One region of the Pseudoalteromonas sp. SR41-8 genome, then DNA from elsewhere that is predicted to be linked to it. Evidence: predicted binding sites of a transcription regulator. Region 1 holds the regulator's gene; the other holds the start of a gene.

The links. Region 1 encodes NrdR, which represses ribonucleotide reductase genes. Its sites were predicted from a motif close to AAACACNANATNTNGTGTTT; they were not measured.
Region 2: nrdA (class 1a ribonucleoside-diphosphate reductase subunit alpha) is a predicted target of NrdR. The motif match lies at 3,393-3,412, and genes of this name have one in related genera.

What each region holds. Positions count from the first base shown of each region.
Region 1 covers NZ_JACJEE010000021.1:13,040-21,150, reverse strand. Annotated here, with positions in the region: gene glyA (serine hydroxymethyltransferase) at 463-1,719, shown strand; gene nrdR (transcriptional regulator NrdR) at 1,822-2,271, shown strand; gene ribD (bifunctional diaminohydroxyphosphoribosylaminopyrimidine deaminase/5-amino-6-(5-phosphoribosylamino)uracil reductase RibD) at 2,273-3,415, shown strand; gene H5162_RS14215 (riboflavin synthase) at 3,428-4,081, shown strand; gene ribBA (bifunctional 3,4-dihydroxy-2-butanone-4-phosphate synthase/GTP cyclohydrolase II) at 4,111-5,223, shown strand; gene ribE (6,7-dimethyl-8-ribityllumazine synthase) at 5,325-5,789, shown strand; gene nusB (transcription antitermination factor NusB) at 5,805-6,215, shown strand; gene thiL (thiamine-phosphate kinase) at 6,260-7,234, shown strand; gene H5162_RS14190 (phosphatidylglycerophosphatase A) at 7,231-7,716, shown strand; gene H5162_RS14185 (ligand-binding sensor domain-containing diguanylate cyclase) at 7,746-8,111, shown strand, end outside.
Region 2 covers NZ_JACJEE010000003.1:7,503-15,613, reverse strand. Annotated here, with positions in the region: gene nrdB (class Ia ribonucleoside-diphosphate reductase subunit beta) at 1-928, opposite strand, end outside; gene nrdA (class 1a ribonucleoside-diphosphate reductase subunit alpha) at 998-3,280, opposite strand; gene H5162_RS02965 (HAD family hydrolase) at 3,682-4,365, opposite strand; gene ubiG (bifunctional 2-polyprenyl-6-hydroxyphenol methylase/3-demethylubiquinol 3-O-methyltransferase UbiG) at 4,365-5,075, opposite strand; gene gyrA (DNA topoisomerase (ATP-hydrolyzing) subunit A) at 5,255-7,954, shown strand; gene serC (3-phosphoserine/phosphohydroxythreonine transaminase) at 8,068-8,111, shown strand, end outside.

The sequences.
Region 1 (8,111 bases):
TAACTTTAATGCGATTTACTTTATGATCTTTACGCCGTGAATTTGAGCGTAATCGCCAAATATTGGCACCATTGAAGAATAAAAAAATACCAATGGCTGTTGGTAAAACAGTGCTGAAAAGTAAAATGCAAAGTCCGCCAACAATGACATAACAATAAGGAATTGATTCGTAGATAGGTTTAGATAGCATAGTAAATTAGTTCATCATCCATGATTACATTGGTATCATAATAGTGTAAACAATCGCGAATGCAACAGATTAAGGTATAAATAATGTAAATGTTATTTGCTTTTATTCATTAAAATTACTGATGCTTTAATAAAAAAATATCATTACAAAAACACTGTGAATTAAATTCAATCCCTGTTTAAATATGTTCATCTTTACACCATAGGCAAATTGACGTTTTCAGCGTATAATTCAGCCTTCAAAATACCATACACGTTGCCCTAGGAGCCCCCATGTTAGAACGTAGCATGAATATTTCGGATTTCGATCCAGAGTTATTTGAAGCAATCACTAAAGAGACTGCTCGCCAAGAAGAACACATCGAGCTTATCGCATCTGAGAACTACTGTAGCCCACGCGTACTAGAAGCGCAGGGTTCACAGCTAACAAACAAATATGCTGAAGGTTATCCGGGCAAGCGTTACTACGGTGGTTGTGAGCATGTTGACGTGGTTGAACAACTAGCGATTGACCGTGCAAACGAATTGTTTGGTTCAGATTATGCTAACGTTCAGCCTCACGCAGGTTCACAAGCAAATGCTGCTGTGTTCTTAGCTTTATTAGATGCTGGCGATACAGTGTTAGGTATGAGCTTAGCTCATGGTGGTCACTTAACGCATGGATCACATGTAAGCTTCTCTGGTAAGCTTTATAACGCAATCCAATACGGACTTGACGAAGCGACTGGCGAGATTGATTACGCACAAGTTGAAGCACTTGCACTTGAGCACAAACCAAAAATGATCATCGGTGGTTTCTCAGCATACTCAGGTATTGTTGATTGGGCTAAATTCCGTGAAATCGCTGACAAAGTAGGCGCTTACTTGTTTGTTGATATGGCTCACGTTGCAGGTCTTATTGCTGCTGGTGTTTACCCAAGCCCAGTACCACATGCACACGTTGTTACTACAACTACGCATAAGACATTAGCCGGCCCTCGTGGTGGTTTGATTATTTCTGCTTGTGGCGACGAAGCTATTTATAAAAAGCTTAACAGTGCAGTATTCCCTGGTGGTCAAGGTGGTCCTTTATGTCACATTATCGCTGCCAAAGCAGTGGCATTTAAAGAAGCATTACAACCAGAGTTTAAAGTATACCAAACTCAAGTTGTGAAAAATGCTAAAGCTATGGTTGCAGTAATGCAAGAGCGCGGTTATAAGATCGTATCTGATAAAACAGAAAACCACTTGTTCTTACTTGATCTAATTGATAAAGACATCACTGGTAAAGACGCGGATGCGGCTTTAGGTAATGCTAATATCACCGTAAATAAAAACTCAGTACCAAATGACCCACGTTCACCGTTTGTAACGTCTGGTTTACGTATTGGTTCACCGGCAATCACACGCCGTGGTTTTAAAGAAGCTGAGTCTAAAGAGCTTGCTGGCTGGATCTGTGACGTACTAGACAACATCAACGATGAGTCAGTACAAGCACAAGTAAAAGAGAAAGTTAAAGCAATCTGTAAAAAATTACCTGTTTACGCTTAATTGAGTTACAAACAGTAATTTAGATCACAATAGCTTAGTTTTTTGCTATTATAAAGGCCGCCTAAAAGCGGCCTTTTTTGTTTTTAACGGAAGCTGATACCTATGCATTGTCCATTTTGCACCGCAAAAGATACCAAAGTGATTGACTCGCGTTTAGTGGGAGGTGGCCACCAAGTAAGGCGACGCCGTGAATGCAATGAATGTCATGAACGCTTTACTACCTTTGAAGGCGCAGAACTTGTAATGCCTCGGGTGATCAAACAAGACGGTAGCCGTGAACCTTTCAATGAAGATAAACTTCTTAATGGTCTACACCGCGCATTAGAAAAACGCCCCGTCAGTACCGAGCAAGTTGATGAAGTGGTCAATATTATTAAATCGCAATTACGTGCCACCGGCGAGCGTGAGATTTCCAGTCACCTGATTGGCGAATGCATTATGGAAGCGTTGAAAAAACTCGATAAAGTCGCTTACGTCAGATTTGCATCGGTATACCGTTCATTCGAAGATATTCGTGAATTTGGTGAAGAAATTGCCCGTTTGGGAGAGTGATATGAACCAATATCAGTTTAGCGAACAAGATTTCTCTTATATGACCCGAGCGATTGAGCTTGCCAAACAAGGACGCTTTACTACCACCCCAAACCCAAACGTTGGCTGTGTATTAGTAAAAAATGACGTTATTGTTGGTGAAGGTTTTCATCAAGTTGCCGGCCAAGGCCATGCTGAAGTGAATGCATTAGCAATGGCGGGTAGCCAAGCCTTTGGTGCAACTGCTTATGTCACGCTTGAACCTTGTAGCCATTTTGGTCGCACACCGCCGTGTGCCGAAGGTTTAAAAGCTGCTGGCGTGGTAAAAGTAATTGCTGCTATGGTTGATCCAAACCCGCAGGTAGCCGGTAAAGGTTTAGCTATTTTAGCGGACGCGGGCATTGAGGTTGCGTCAGGTTTGTTAGAACAACAAGCAAGGCTGTTAAACCGTGGCTTTTTAAAGCGCATGGAGCAAGGTATGCCATTTATTACCTGCAAAATGGCCGCAAGCCTTGATGGTAAAACGGCACTTAAAAACGGTCAAAGTAAGTGGATATCGGGCCCTAAGGCTCGCCAAGATGTGCAACTACAGCGCGCACAAAGCTGCGCTATTTTAACCGGCGCGGACACAGTATTAGTTGATAATGCAAAACTCAATGTTCGTGTTGATGAGCTGCCAGAGCCGTTACCAACGCAATTACCTGTACGCCAACCTGTACGTATTATTATTGATTCACAAAATCGTTTAACACCTGAGCTAGCATTATTTAGCATTGCCAGTGAAGTAATTATTCTTACCACTGAACTTGATAAATCACAGCAATGGCCTCATTACGTAAGCCATATTGTAGTACCAGAAAAAAATAATAAAGTTGATTTAGTGGCTGCCATGAAACTTTTAGCGCAGCAACAGTTTAATCATATTTGGTTAGAGGCAGGGGCAACCTTAGCGGGCCAAATGACTGAATGTAATTTAATTGATGAATATATTGTTTATCTGGCGCCGAAATTGTTAGGGAATGACGGCAAAAGCTTACTAAACTTTACAGAGCTGACAAGTATGCAGGACGTTGTTAATTTATCAATTAATGAGTGTGTGTGTATCGGTGACGATATTCGTATCACGGCGACACCACGCAAAGCCTCATCTAAACCAAATAACTAAAGAGTAACCACTATGTTTACTGGGATCATCGAAGCAACGGGCACTATTAGCGAGTTACAACAAAAGCAAGGCGATTTAGCTATCCGCATTAAAAGTAATAACCTTGATATGGCCGATGTAAATTTAGGCGATAGCATTGCAACTAATGGGGTTTGCTTAACGGTTGTGGCCAAGCACAGTGATGGATTTAGCGCTGACTTATCAAATGAGACTATTAGTTTAACGGGATTTGCTCACTATAAACAAGGGCAAACTGTAAACCTTGAGAAAGCCATGCAGCCAGTATCTCGTTTAGGTGGTCACTTAGTTTCAGGACATGTTGATGGCATCGCGACTATTACCGCAATTACGCCTAATGCGCGTGCCGTTGAGTACTGGTTAAGCACCGATGTACAACTAATGAAATATATTCCTTATAAAGGCTCGGTATGCATTGATGGTATTAGCCTAACAGTAAATGCAGTAGCAGATAATAAATTTAAACTGACAATTGTGCCGCACACTAGTGAGCAAACAACTATTGCTGATTTTAAAGTAGGCACGCAAGTGAACTTAGAAGTAGATCAAATCGCGCGTTATTTAGAGCGTTTGATCAAAGGGGCAGAGCAGCCAGCTAGTTCAGATATTTCAATGAGTTTACTCGCCCAAGCCGGTTTTATTAAATAAACGCACTCCACAACTTACACGAGCAGATTATGAATTTACACAGCGCACAAGAAATTATTGATGACATTAAAGCCGGTAAAATGGTTATTTTAATGGATGATGAAGACAGAGAAAATGAAGGCGATTTAATTATCGCAGCCGAGCACATTAGTGCTGAAGCGATCAATTTTATGGCCACTCATGGTCGTGGTTTAATTTGCCTAACAATGACTCAAGAGCGCTGTGAGCAACTTGATTTACCATTAATGGTAAAAAACAATGGTGCGGCATTTTCGACTAACTTTACGATGTCGATTGAAGCATCGAAAGGTGTGACTACGGGGATTTCTGCTGCTGATCGCGCTCGTACTGTGCAAGCTGCGATTGCCAAAGGTGCTGTACCAAGTGATATCGTTCAACCTGGGCATATCTTTCCTATTATGGCACAACCAGGTGGCGTATTAACGCGTGCCGGTCACACTGAAGCCGGTTGTGATTTAGCCCGCTTAGCCGGTTTAGAGCCTTCATCAGTAATTGTGGAAATTCTTAATGCTGATGGCACCATGGCGCGTCGTCCTGATTTAGAAGTATTTGCTGAGCAACATAATATCAAAATTGGCACTATTGCTGATTTAATTGAATACCGTAACATGAATGAAACCACCATTGAGCAAGTGGCAAAATGTAAGTTGCCAACCGTACATGGTGAGTTTGATTTAGTTACTTATAAAGATACCATTGACGGCCAGTTACATTATGCGCTGTTAAATGGTGAGGTTAAAACTAATGAACCAACCTTAGTACGGGTTCATTTAAAAAGTACCTTCAATGATATTTTGTTATCTGATCGCAGTGCCGATAGAAGCTGGGGCTTGTCAGATGCCATGGCTTATATTGCAAAGCATCAAGGTGTGTTAGTTATTCTAGGTAAGCAAGAATGCACCGAAGAACTAGAAGCGACAGTCAAAGCGTTTGCTGCAGAAGATGCTGGTGAGACGGTAGCGCATCGTAAATTCCAAGGTACTTCACGCACCGTAGGCGTAGGGTCACAAATTTTAGCTGACTTGGGCATTGAAAAAATGCGTTTGATGAGCTTGCCTAAAAAGTATCATGCGTTATCGGGCTTTCACTTAGAAGTGGTTGACTACGTAGAGCCACAATAAGCACAACGCTTAAACTAGGCTATTATTTTATTTATATGGTATGATGCGCAGCAATTTTTGCGCAATCGCAACCGCTTGAACTTATTTTTTAGGGTTATCGAATGAAAATTATTGAAGGTAATAAATACGCTCCTGGCAAGAAATTCGCTATCGTTATTTCTCGTTTTAATGACTTTATTGGTAGCAGCCTATTAGCTGGTGCTGTTGATGAATTAAAACGTACTGGTGGTGTATCTGATGATGATATTACCGTAGTTTATGTACCAGGTGCGGTAGAATTACCTTTAGCGGCGAAACGCGTTGCAGCAAAAAAAGAGTATGATGCAATCATCGCTTTAGGCGTTGTGATCAGAGGTGGTACACCACATTTTGATCTTGTCGCTGGCGAATCAAATAAAGGCTTAGCGCAAGTGTCGCTTGAGTATGATATCCCGATTGCATTTGGCGTATTAACCACTGAAAGCATTGAGCAAGCGATTGAACGCGCTGGCACTAAGATGGGCAACAAAGGCGGCGAAGCTGCTTTAGGCGCACTTGAAATGGTTAATGTGTTAGATAAAATTTAAGTTTAAGGAATTTTTGTGAAACCAGCAGCAAGACGTAAAGCACGTATCTTAGCACTTCAAGCCGTTTATTCTTGGCAATTAAGTGGCAATGCCATTGCCGATATCGAACAACAAATGTTGATCGAAAACGATGTGACTAAAATTGATGTTGAATACTTTAAAGATCTTTCGCGTGGTGTTGCTATAAATCATAAGCAACTAGACGAAGCAGTATCGCCACATTTAACTCGTCCATTTAACGAGTTAGACCAAGTTGAACGCGCTATTTTACGTTTAAGCAGCTATGAGCTGAAATTCCGTGAAGATGTACCTTATAAGGTTGCTATCAACGAAGGTATTGAGCTTGCTAAGATATTTGGCGCTGAAGACAGCCATAAATTTGTTAATGGTGTACTTGATAAAGCGGTAAAGCATTTACGTAAGTAATGCGACCGTAAAAGGAGAGCCGGCATAGGCCGGCTTTTTTGTGTATGAAGGAATTTGAATTAATAAATCGCTACTTTAAAGGTCGTGGCATAACTCGTCGCGATGTTAATTTAGGGATTGGTGACGATTGTGCATTGGTTACTGTTCCTGAAAATTGTCAGTTAGCGATTACCACCGATACACTGGTAGCAGGCGTACATTTTTTTGATGACATCGATCCGCGTGCATTAGGCCATCGTGCTCTTGCCGTAAACTTAAGTGATTTAGCTGCTATGGGGGCTGAGCCTACGTGGGTTTCGGTTGCTTTAACATTGCCAAATATTGATGTTGAGTGGCTGGAAGAATTCACCGAAGGCATGCATGAAATCGCAGAGTATTTTAATGTGCAAATCATTGGTGGCGATACTACGCAAGGGCCGTTAACAATTACTATTTGTGCTAAAGGTACAGTGCCTGCAGGTAAAGCACTGCGCCGAAGCGGTGCTAAAGTAGGTGACTGGGTTTATGTTACAGGGCCGCTAGGTGATGCCGGGCTTGCGATTGAAGCTCGTAAGCAAGATATTAAGATTGCTCCAGAGCACTTAAGGTACGTTAATCAACGATTTGATTACCCAACTCCGCGTGTTGCTGCGGGGCAAGTATTACGCGGTTTAGCATCATCAGCGATTGATATCTCAGATGGTCTATTGGCAGATCTTGGACATATTTTAGCTCTGTCGCAAGTTAGCGCTTGTATTGATGTGAATAAAATACCAACCTCGGATGCATTGCGTGCTACTTTAGAACGAGATCAACAACTGCCGTTTATCCTCAATTATGGCGATGACTATGAGTTGTTATTTACGGTACCTGATAGCAATAAAAGTATGCTGGAAATGAAATTGCGCCAGTATGGTGTAGATGCAGCCTGCATTGGACAAATAAAAAGTGGTGAAGGCGAAGTTGAGCTGATGCTCGATGGCGAAAAATTAGCATATGATGATGCTGGTTTTGAACACTTCACCAAGGAGTCGGTTTGAATAAACCTGCATTATTTAATTTAAAGCGCCCTCATCAATTTTTTGGTTTGGGCTTTGGTTTAGGGTTAGCGCCTAAAGCGCCGGGTACGTTTGGTACCTTTGCTGCGCTACCGTTTATTTTTACTACTATGTATTTCCCGCTGTGGTTACAAATTGTATTTGCGGTGGTTATTAGTATTTTTGGTATATGGGCATGTGGCAAAACCGCTGATGATCTGGGAGTACATGATCATCCCGCGATTGTATGGGATGAAGTTGCCGGATTTTACATTACCATGATCGGAGCTGCATTAAGTTGGCAGTCTTTGTTAGTGGGTTTTTTGTTATTTCGTTTTTTTGATATCGCTAAACCAGGTCCTATTCGCTTTCTTGATAAGCGGGTTCATGGTGGTGTAGGTATTATGGCGGATGATGTTTTAGCTGGTATATTTTCTTTAATTTGTGTTCAGGCATTGTTTAAAATGGGTTATTTGCCCTTTTAACCTTAGTTTTGCAACGAGGTATTGACGTTATGATGCGATTTTTATTGGTTATTATTGTGCTGTTCTGCAGTATGCCAAGTAAGGCGTCAATTACCGACTATGTTGTAAAACAATGGAATATGCAAAATGGCTTACCATCGCAGTCACTTAAAAGTGTCGTGCAAGATAAGCAAGGCTATATGTGGCTGGGAACTCAGTTTGGCCTCAGTCGCTTTGATGGCAATACATTCACTAATTACAATACCTTAAATAGTAATTTTTTACCCAGTAACGGCATTAATAAATTACTTGTCGATAGCGAAGGCTATTTATGGATTGGTACTAAAGATGGTATTGTGGTCATCGATCCCACCACTATGGCAGCGCAAGAGTTTAGTGTAAAAGGCCCTGTACGC
Region 2 (8,111 bases), on a different contig from region 1:
CAACGTATTGGCATAAAATATCTTTGTTTAAGCCAATCATTGAACCATCTTTAAACAGGTATTCAGCCCATTCTTTTTCTTGTTCAGCAGCATCAACAAACATCTTGATCGCTTCATCACGACACTGGGCTGCTACGATAGCCATTTCAGGATCGTCTTTACCATCTTGCATAATATTCAAAATATGCTGAGTACCAGAAAGATGAAGCGCTTCATCACGGGCGATCAGCTTAATAATTTTAGCGTTACCTTCCATTAATTCTCGCTCTGCAAACGCAAATGAACAGGCAAAACTGACATAAAAACGGATCGCTTCTAAGATATTCACTGACATCATTGCAAGGTATAAAAGCTTTTTAAGTTCAAATAAACTGATATGAACTGTTTCGCCATTAAGTTCATGTTTACCTTCACCGTATAAGTTATACACAGCCACTTTATTAATTAATTCATCGTAATATTTAGTTACGGCATCAGCACGTTCACTGATCTTTTCGTTACTAACGATATCATCAAAAATAAGCTCAGGGGCTTGGGTAACGTTACGAATAATATGTGTATATGAACGGCTATGGATTGTTTCACTAAATGCCCATGTTTCAATCCAGGTCTCAAGTTCTGGGATCGACACAATTGGCAGTAACGCAACATTAGGCGAGCGACCTTGCACACTATCAAGTAAGGTTTGATATTTTAAGTTACTTAAAAATATATGTTTTTCGTGATCAGGTAAGGCCTGAAAATCTAACCGATCTTTACTTACATCGACTTCTTCAGGACGCCAAAAAAACGATAGTTGTTTTTCAATTAGCTTTTCGAAAATAGGGTACTTCTGTTGATCATAACGCGATACGTTAACGGTTTGGCCGAAAAACATCGGTTCTTGTAGTTGGTTATTATGGTTTCGGCTAAAAGTAGTATAAGACATAAGATCACTCAAAAAACGAACAGGGCAAAGCGGGCGTATAGCCCGCTTCCAATTTATATTTATTACCGATTAGATTTTACACGCACCGCCTGCACAATCATCATCTTCCACTTCTGGTGTATCTTCTTGCATATCAGATGCACCATCACGGGTGTTATGGTAGTAAAGGGTTTTAACGCCAAGTTTGTAAGCACCCAGTAAATCTTGTAATAAGACCTTCATTGGTACTTTACCACCTTCAAACTTATTTGGATCGTAGTTAGTATTGGCAGAAATTGTTTGGTCAACAAACTTTTGCATAATACCCACTAATTCTAAATAACCTTTATTTGATGGGATATCCCACAATAATTCATAATTATTTTTAAGGCGTTCATACTCAGGTACAACTTGTTTTAAAATACCATCTTTACTGGCTTTAACACTGATATGACCACGTGGTGGTTCAATACCATTAGTTGCATTTGAAATTTGCGACGATGTCTCAGATGGCATCAACGCAGATAACGTTGAGTTACGCATACCATGCTCTTTAATATTGGCACGTAATGTATCCCAATCTAAATGCAATGGTTCATCACAAATTTTATCCAAATCACGTTTGTATGTATCGGTTGGCATAATACCTTGCGAATACGTTGTTTCGTTAAATTTAGGACATGCACCACGTTCTTTAGCCAGTTCATTTGAGGCTTTCATTAGGTAATACTGAATTGCTTCAAATGTTTTGTGAGTCAATGCATTAGCACTGCCATCAGAATAACGTTTGCCATTTTTAGCAAGGTAATATGCGTAGTTGATTACGCCTATTCCGAGTGTACGACGGCCCATCGTTGCATTATGTGCTGCTGGCACCGGGTAGTCTTGGAAATCCAGTAAGTTATCAAGTGCACGTACCGCAAGTTCTGCAAGCTCTTCAAGTTCATCCAGTGACTCAATCGCACCTAAGTTAAAGGCCGACAGCGTACACAGTGCAATTTCACCTTCTTCATCATTAACATTGTTAAGTGGTTTAGTTGGCAATGCAATTTCTAAACATAAGTTAGATTGGCGAATTGGTGCCACTTTAGCAATGAACGGGCTGTGTGTATTACAGTGGTCAACGTTTTGTAAATAGATGCGGCCAGTGCTAGCACGCTCTTGTGCAAACATTGAAAACAGCTCAATAGCTTTAATACGTTTTTTACGAATTGACTCGTCTTGTTCATATTGTACGTAAAGACGATCAAATTCATCTTGATCTTCAAAAAATGCATCATATAAACCAGGCACATCAGACGGGCTGAATAATGTGATGTAATCATCTTTGATCAAACGTGAGTACATTAGTTTATTAAACTGTACACCGTAATCTAAGTGACGAACGCGGTTATCATCAACACCACGGTTGTTTTTAAGCACTAATAAGTTTTCAACTTCTAGATGCCAAAGTGGATAGAACAGGGTTGCTGCGCCACCACGGACACCACCTTGCGAACAACTTTTAACGGCCGTTTGAAAGTGCTTATAAAACGGGATACAACCGGTGTGGTATGCTTCACCATTGCGAATAGGGCTACCTAGGGCGCGAATACGACCAGCATTAATACCAATACCTGCACGTTGCGATACGTATTTTACAATCGCTGATGAGGTTGCATTAATTGAATCTAGGCTGTCACCGCATTCAATCAGTACACATGAACTGAATTGACGCGTAGGGGTACGAACTCCCGCCATAATAGGCGTAGGTAATGAAATTTTGAACAATGACACTGCATCGTAAAAACGCTTTATGTAGTCTAAACGCGTTTCTTTTGGGTAATCAGAGAACAAGCTGGCTGCAACTAAAATATACAAAAACTGTGCGCTTTCATAAATTTCACCCGTAACACGGTTTTGTACTAAATATTTACCTTCAAGCTGTTTAACAGCAGCATAGCTGAAGTTTAAATCACGTCCATGATCAAGGTATTCATCCAGTTGATCAATTTCTTGCTCTGTGTAGTCAGCTAGTAAGTGTGCATCGTAACGCTTATCTTCAACTAACTTAACGATATGATCATACAAGCGCGGTGGCTCAAATTGACCATAGGCTTTTTTACGCAAATGGAATACAGCTAAGCGGGCTGATAAATATTGATAATCAGGCGACTCTTTAGAGATCTGATCAGCGGCCGCTTTGATGATGGTTTCATGGATGTCTTCAGTACGAATACCATCATAAAACTGGATGTGCGATTTCAGCTCAACTTGTGAGACAGACACATTATTTAGACCTTCGGCGGCCCAAGCAATAACGCGATGGATCTTATCTAAATCAAGTGACTCTTTACGGCCGTCACGTTTGCTTACAGATAGCTGTTGGTTCATAGTTTTGCCTGTATTCCTTGGGATATAATATTTTTTAGTGACACATTTTTCTTAAAATAAATTTTTTATTGCAATAAAATTGTATTAGCGCGAATTTAATTGAATAACATTTAGCCACAACATCTGGTGTTCATCAAATTCTAGATCACAAGATAGTGTGGTATGCGATCATTTGCAAGGGGCATAAACGCCCCTAATTGTGGATAAGGTTGGGATAACACGCTTGTGTTAGTAGCCATTAACCTTTGACCATCTGATTAAAATGAAATTTATAAAAATCAACTGATGATCGATTAAATTTACGCATTTTAAAAATAAATTTTGGCTGCTTTTTTTATCAACAAACAATGTGCAAAAAGTAACACGATCACAATATGTAGTGGTTAAAATTTAACATGGCACTATATATGGTTAAATGCATCAATAGGTGATTGCCAATTAAAATCGGCTTGCCAACTCAATGCTTCAGCTTCACTAGGGATGTAGCCCCACAACGCAGCAGCGCTGTGCATGTTTGCAGCCTTGGCTGCAATTATGTCACGCTGCGCATCACCGATATACAAACAACGACTCGGATCAACATCTAACAGTTGGGCTGTATGCAGTAAAGGTAAAGGAGATGGTTTAGCGATATCGAGGGTGTCACCACTGACAATTGCCTGTGCATCTTTTAGTTCAGCAATTGCAGCAACTAATGGAATAGTCAAAAATTCAGGTTTATTAGTCATGATCCCCCATTTGATCTGTTGTTGATCAAGCGCGATCAATAATTGTGCAATTCCAGTAAAGCATTGACTATGGGTGGCAATATTATCTGCGTAGGCCGTTAATAGCTGCCGGCGTAAGTCAGCTTGATTTGGGTGATCGTGCCATTGCTGACCAAATCCAGCTGCAAGCAGCGCCATTGCACCGTTAGAAGCTGCAGGACGATATATATCAGCGGTTACTAATGGTTGGTTATGATCAGCGAGTACGTAATTAAGCGCAGCCCCTAAATCATCTGCGGTATCGAGTAATGTACCGTCTAAATCAAAAATAAAGGCGTCGTAATCAATTGCGGAGGTTGCTGTGTTAAAACCAGCCATTACGCTAGTTTCTCAAAATGCAGAATATAATTAACGCTTACATCGGTATTTAAGCTGTACTGCTTTGATAAAGGGTTATAACTCAATCCCGCACTAGCACGTACTTTGAGGCCCGCTTGTTCTGCCCATGCAATGAGTTGTGCTGGTTTGATAAACTTTTTGTGATCATGGGTTCCATCAGGCACCATCTTCAATAATTTTTCCGCCCCGATAATTGCGTACAAATATGCTTTTGGGGTTTTGTTTAATGTAGAGAAAAATACATCGGCACCAGGTTTCGCTAATTCTGCTACTGCATGAATGATAGATGCAGGGTCTGGCACATGCTCTAACATTTCCATACAAGTAATAGTATCAAAGCGGGCAGGGTGTTCGCTGGCATACTGTTCGGCAGGTATTTTTATATAGTCAACGTTTACACCGGTTTCTAAACTGTGCAGTTTCGCAACGGTTAACGGCTCTTGACCCATATCAATACCAGTCACATGTGCGCCCATTCGCGCCATACTTTCACTTAATATACCGCCACCACAGCCGACATCGAGTGTTTCTTTGTCGAATAAGCCTTTGGCCTTGTCGGCAATAAAATCTAATCTTAATGGATTAATTTCATGAAGGGGTTTAAATTCGCCTTCACGATCCCACCAACGCTCAGCGATGGCTTCAAACTTTGCAATTTCTGCACTATCTACATTCTGATGTTCGGTCATAAAAAACTTCCTCGTCAATCTCAGGCCATTATATAGGGGTAAATTAATAAATCGCAAAGATTTAGCGCCTGTAAATCTAAATTAATTGTGGTAGCATGACTTGGTAATAATAACTAAATCCCCGCAAGCGCCCATATGTGGCACTTTCGTGGGTCAATACTGAAGGAATGTGATATCAAATGACTGATTTCGCCAATGAAATTCTGCCAGTCAATATTGAAGACGAGTTAAAAAACTCCTATTTAGATTACGCAATGAGCGTAATTGTAGGACGAGCACTACCAGACGTACGTGATGGTTTAAAACCTGTTCACCGCCGCGTTTTGTTTGCTATGAACGAGCTTAATAATGATTGGAATAAGCCTTACAAAAAATCAGCCCGTGTGGTTGGTGATGTAATTGGTAAATACCATCCCCATGGCGACAGTGCGGTGTATGACACAATCGTACGTATGGCCCAGCCATTCTCTTTACGTTATATGTTAGTTGACGGCCAAGGTAACTTTGGTTCAGTTGATGGTGACTCAGCAGCAGCAATGCGTTATACCGAAGTCCGTATGGCGAAAATGTCTCATGAGCTTTTGGCTGATCTTGAAAAAGAGACTGTTGATTTTGTACCTAACTATGATGGTACAGAGCAAATTCCTGACGTATTACCGACCAAAGTTCCTAACTTATTAGTGAACGGTTCATCGGGTATTGCGGTAGGTATGGCGACGAACATTCCTCCTCATAACTTAACTGAAGTTGTGAATGGCTGTTTAGCACTTATTCAAAACCCTGAATTAACCATTCATGAACTAATGGATTATATTCCGGGCCCAGATTTTCCAACTGCAGCAATTATCAACGGTAAAAAAGGCATTGAACAAGCCTATTTAACTGGCCGTGGCAAAGTGTACATGCGTGCACGTGCGGAAATTGAAGTTGACGAAAAAACCCATCGTGAAACGATCATCGTTCACGAGATCCCTTATCAAGTAAATAAAGCCCGCTTAATCGAAAAGATTGCTGAGCTTGTTAAAGATAAGAAGATTGAAGGCATTAGTGCATTACGTGATGAATCAGATAAAGACGGTATGCGTATCGTTATCGAGATCAAACGTGGTGACGTAGGCGAAGTGATCTTAAACAACCTTTATGCACAAACTCAGTTACAAACTGTGTTTGGTATGAACATGGTTGCGTTGATCAATAACCAGCCTAAGTGTTTCAACTTAAAAGAAATGCTTGAAGAATTCATCATTCACCGCCGTGAAGTAGTGACTCGTCGTACGGTATTTGACCTACGTAAAGCCCGCGATCGTGCACACATGCTTGAAGGCTTAGCAATTGCACTTGCTAACATTGACCCAATTATCGAGCTTATTCGTAACTCACCAACGCCAGCTGAAGCTAAAGTAGCACTTGCTAGCCGTCCGTGGGAATTAGGTAATGTGAAAGCCATGCTTGAAAAAGCCGGTGAAGCAAATGTTGCCCGTCCAGATTGGTTAGCGGATGACTTAGGGATTCGTGATGGTCAGTATTATATTTCTGAGCAACAAGCCCAAGCAATTCTAGATTTACGCTTACACAAGCTTACTGGTCTTGAACATGAAAAGATTCTAAGCGAATACCAAACGTTATTAGATTTAATTGCCGAGCTTTTATATATTCTTGCTAATCCTGAGCGTTTAATGGAAGTTATCCGCGATGAGTTAGTTGAAATTAAAGAGCAATACGGCGACGAACGTCGTACTGAAATTAATGCTGCGGCTCATGATATTAGTCTTGAAGACTTGATCACTGAAGAAGACGTAGTAGTAACCCTATCTCACGAAGGGTATGTGAAGTATCAGCCATTGTCTGATTACGAAGCACAGCGTCGTGGTGGTAAAGGTAAATCAGCAACCAAGATGAAAGATGAAGATTTCATTGAACGTCTACTAGTTGCTAATACTCACGACACGATTCTTTGTTTCTCAACGGCGGGTCGCTTATATTGGCTTAAAGTGTATCAATTACCACTTGCCAGTCGTGCAGCCCGTGGTAAGCCAATTGTAAACTTATTGCCGCTTGAAGCAGACGAACGTATTACGGCTATCTTGCCAGTACGTGAGTATGAAGAAAATAAATACATCTTTATGGCAACTGCATTCGGTACCGTGAAGAAAACACCATTGACTGCGTATAGTCGTCAACGTGCTAGCGGTATTATTGCCGTTAACTTAAACGACGGTGATAGCTTGATTGGTGTCGATATCACTGATGGTAGCAACGAAATCATGTTGTTTACTGATGCTGGTAAAGTTGTTCGCTTTAAAGAAGCAGAAGAATCACCTGTTTTAGATGAAAATGGCAACCCAGTACTTGATGAAAACGGTAACCCGGAAATCAAGTTTAAGGGTGTTCGTCAGATGGGCCGTACTGCAACAGGTGTTCGTGGTATTAAGATGCCTGAAGGGCAACGTGTTGTATCATTAATTGTACCTAAGACGAATGGTGCTATCTTAACCGTGACAGAAAACGGCTACGGTAAGCGTACATTGCTCAGTGACTACCCTGCTAAGAGTCGTGCGACTCAAGGTGTGGTATCAATCAAAGTAAGTGAGCGTAACGGTGCTGTAGTTGGTGCTGTACAAGTTGACGATAACGATGAAATCATGATTATCTCTAATCGAGGTACTCTGGTGCGAACTCGCGTTAATGAAGTTTCTACCGTTGGGCGAAATACCCAAGGTGTTATTTTGATAAGAACTATTGACGAAGAGCAAGTAGTTGGTTTACAACGTATCGAAGAGATCGAAATCGATGAGCTTAACGCTATTATCGAAGGTGAAAGCGTTGAACTAGTCGACACTGTTAATGATGACGCTGGGGATAATCCTCCAGAGGCATAACATTAATCATTAAAGCGGCTTCGGCCGCTTTTTTTTACTATAAAAATCAAAAAATTAATTGTTAAAATTAGCAATTAAAAACAATTGTTAAATTACTGGAATGAGGAAAGGTAATGAGTATATATAATTTTTGTGCTGGGCCTGCAATGTTACCGCC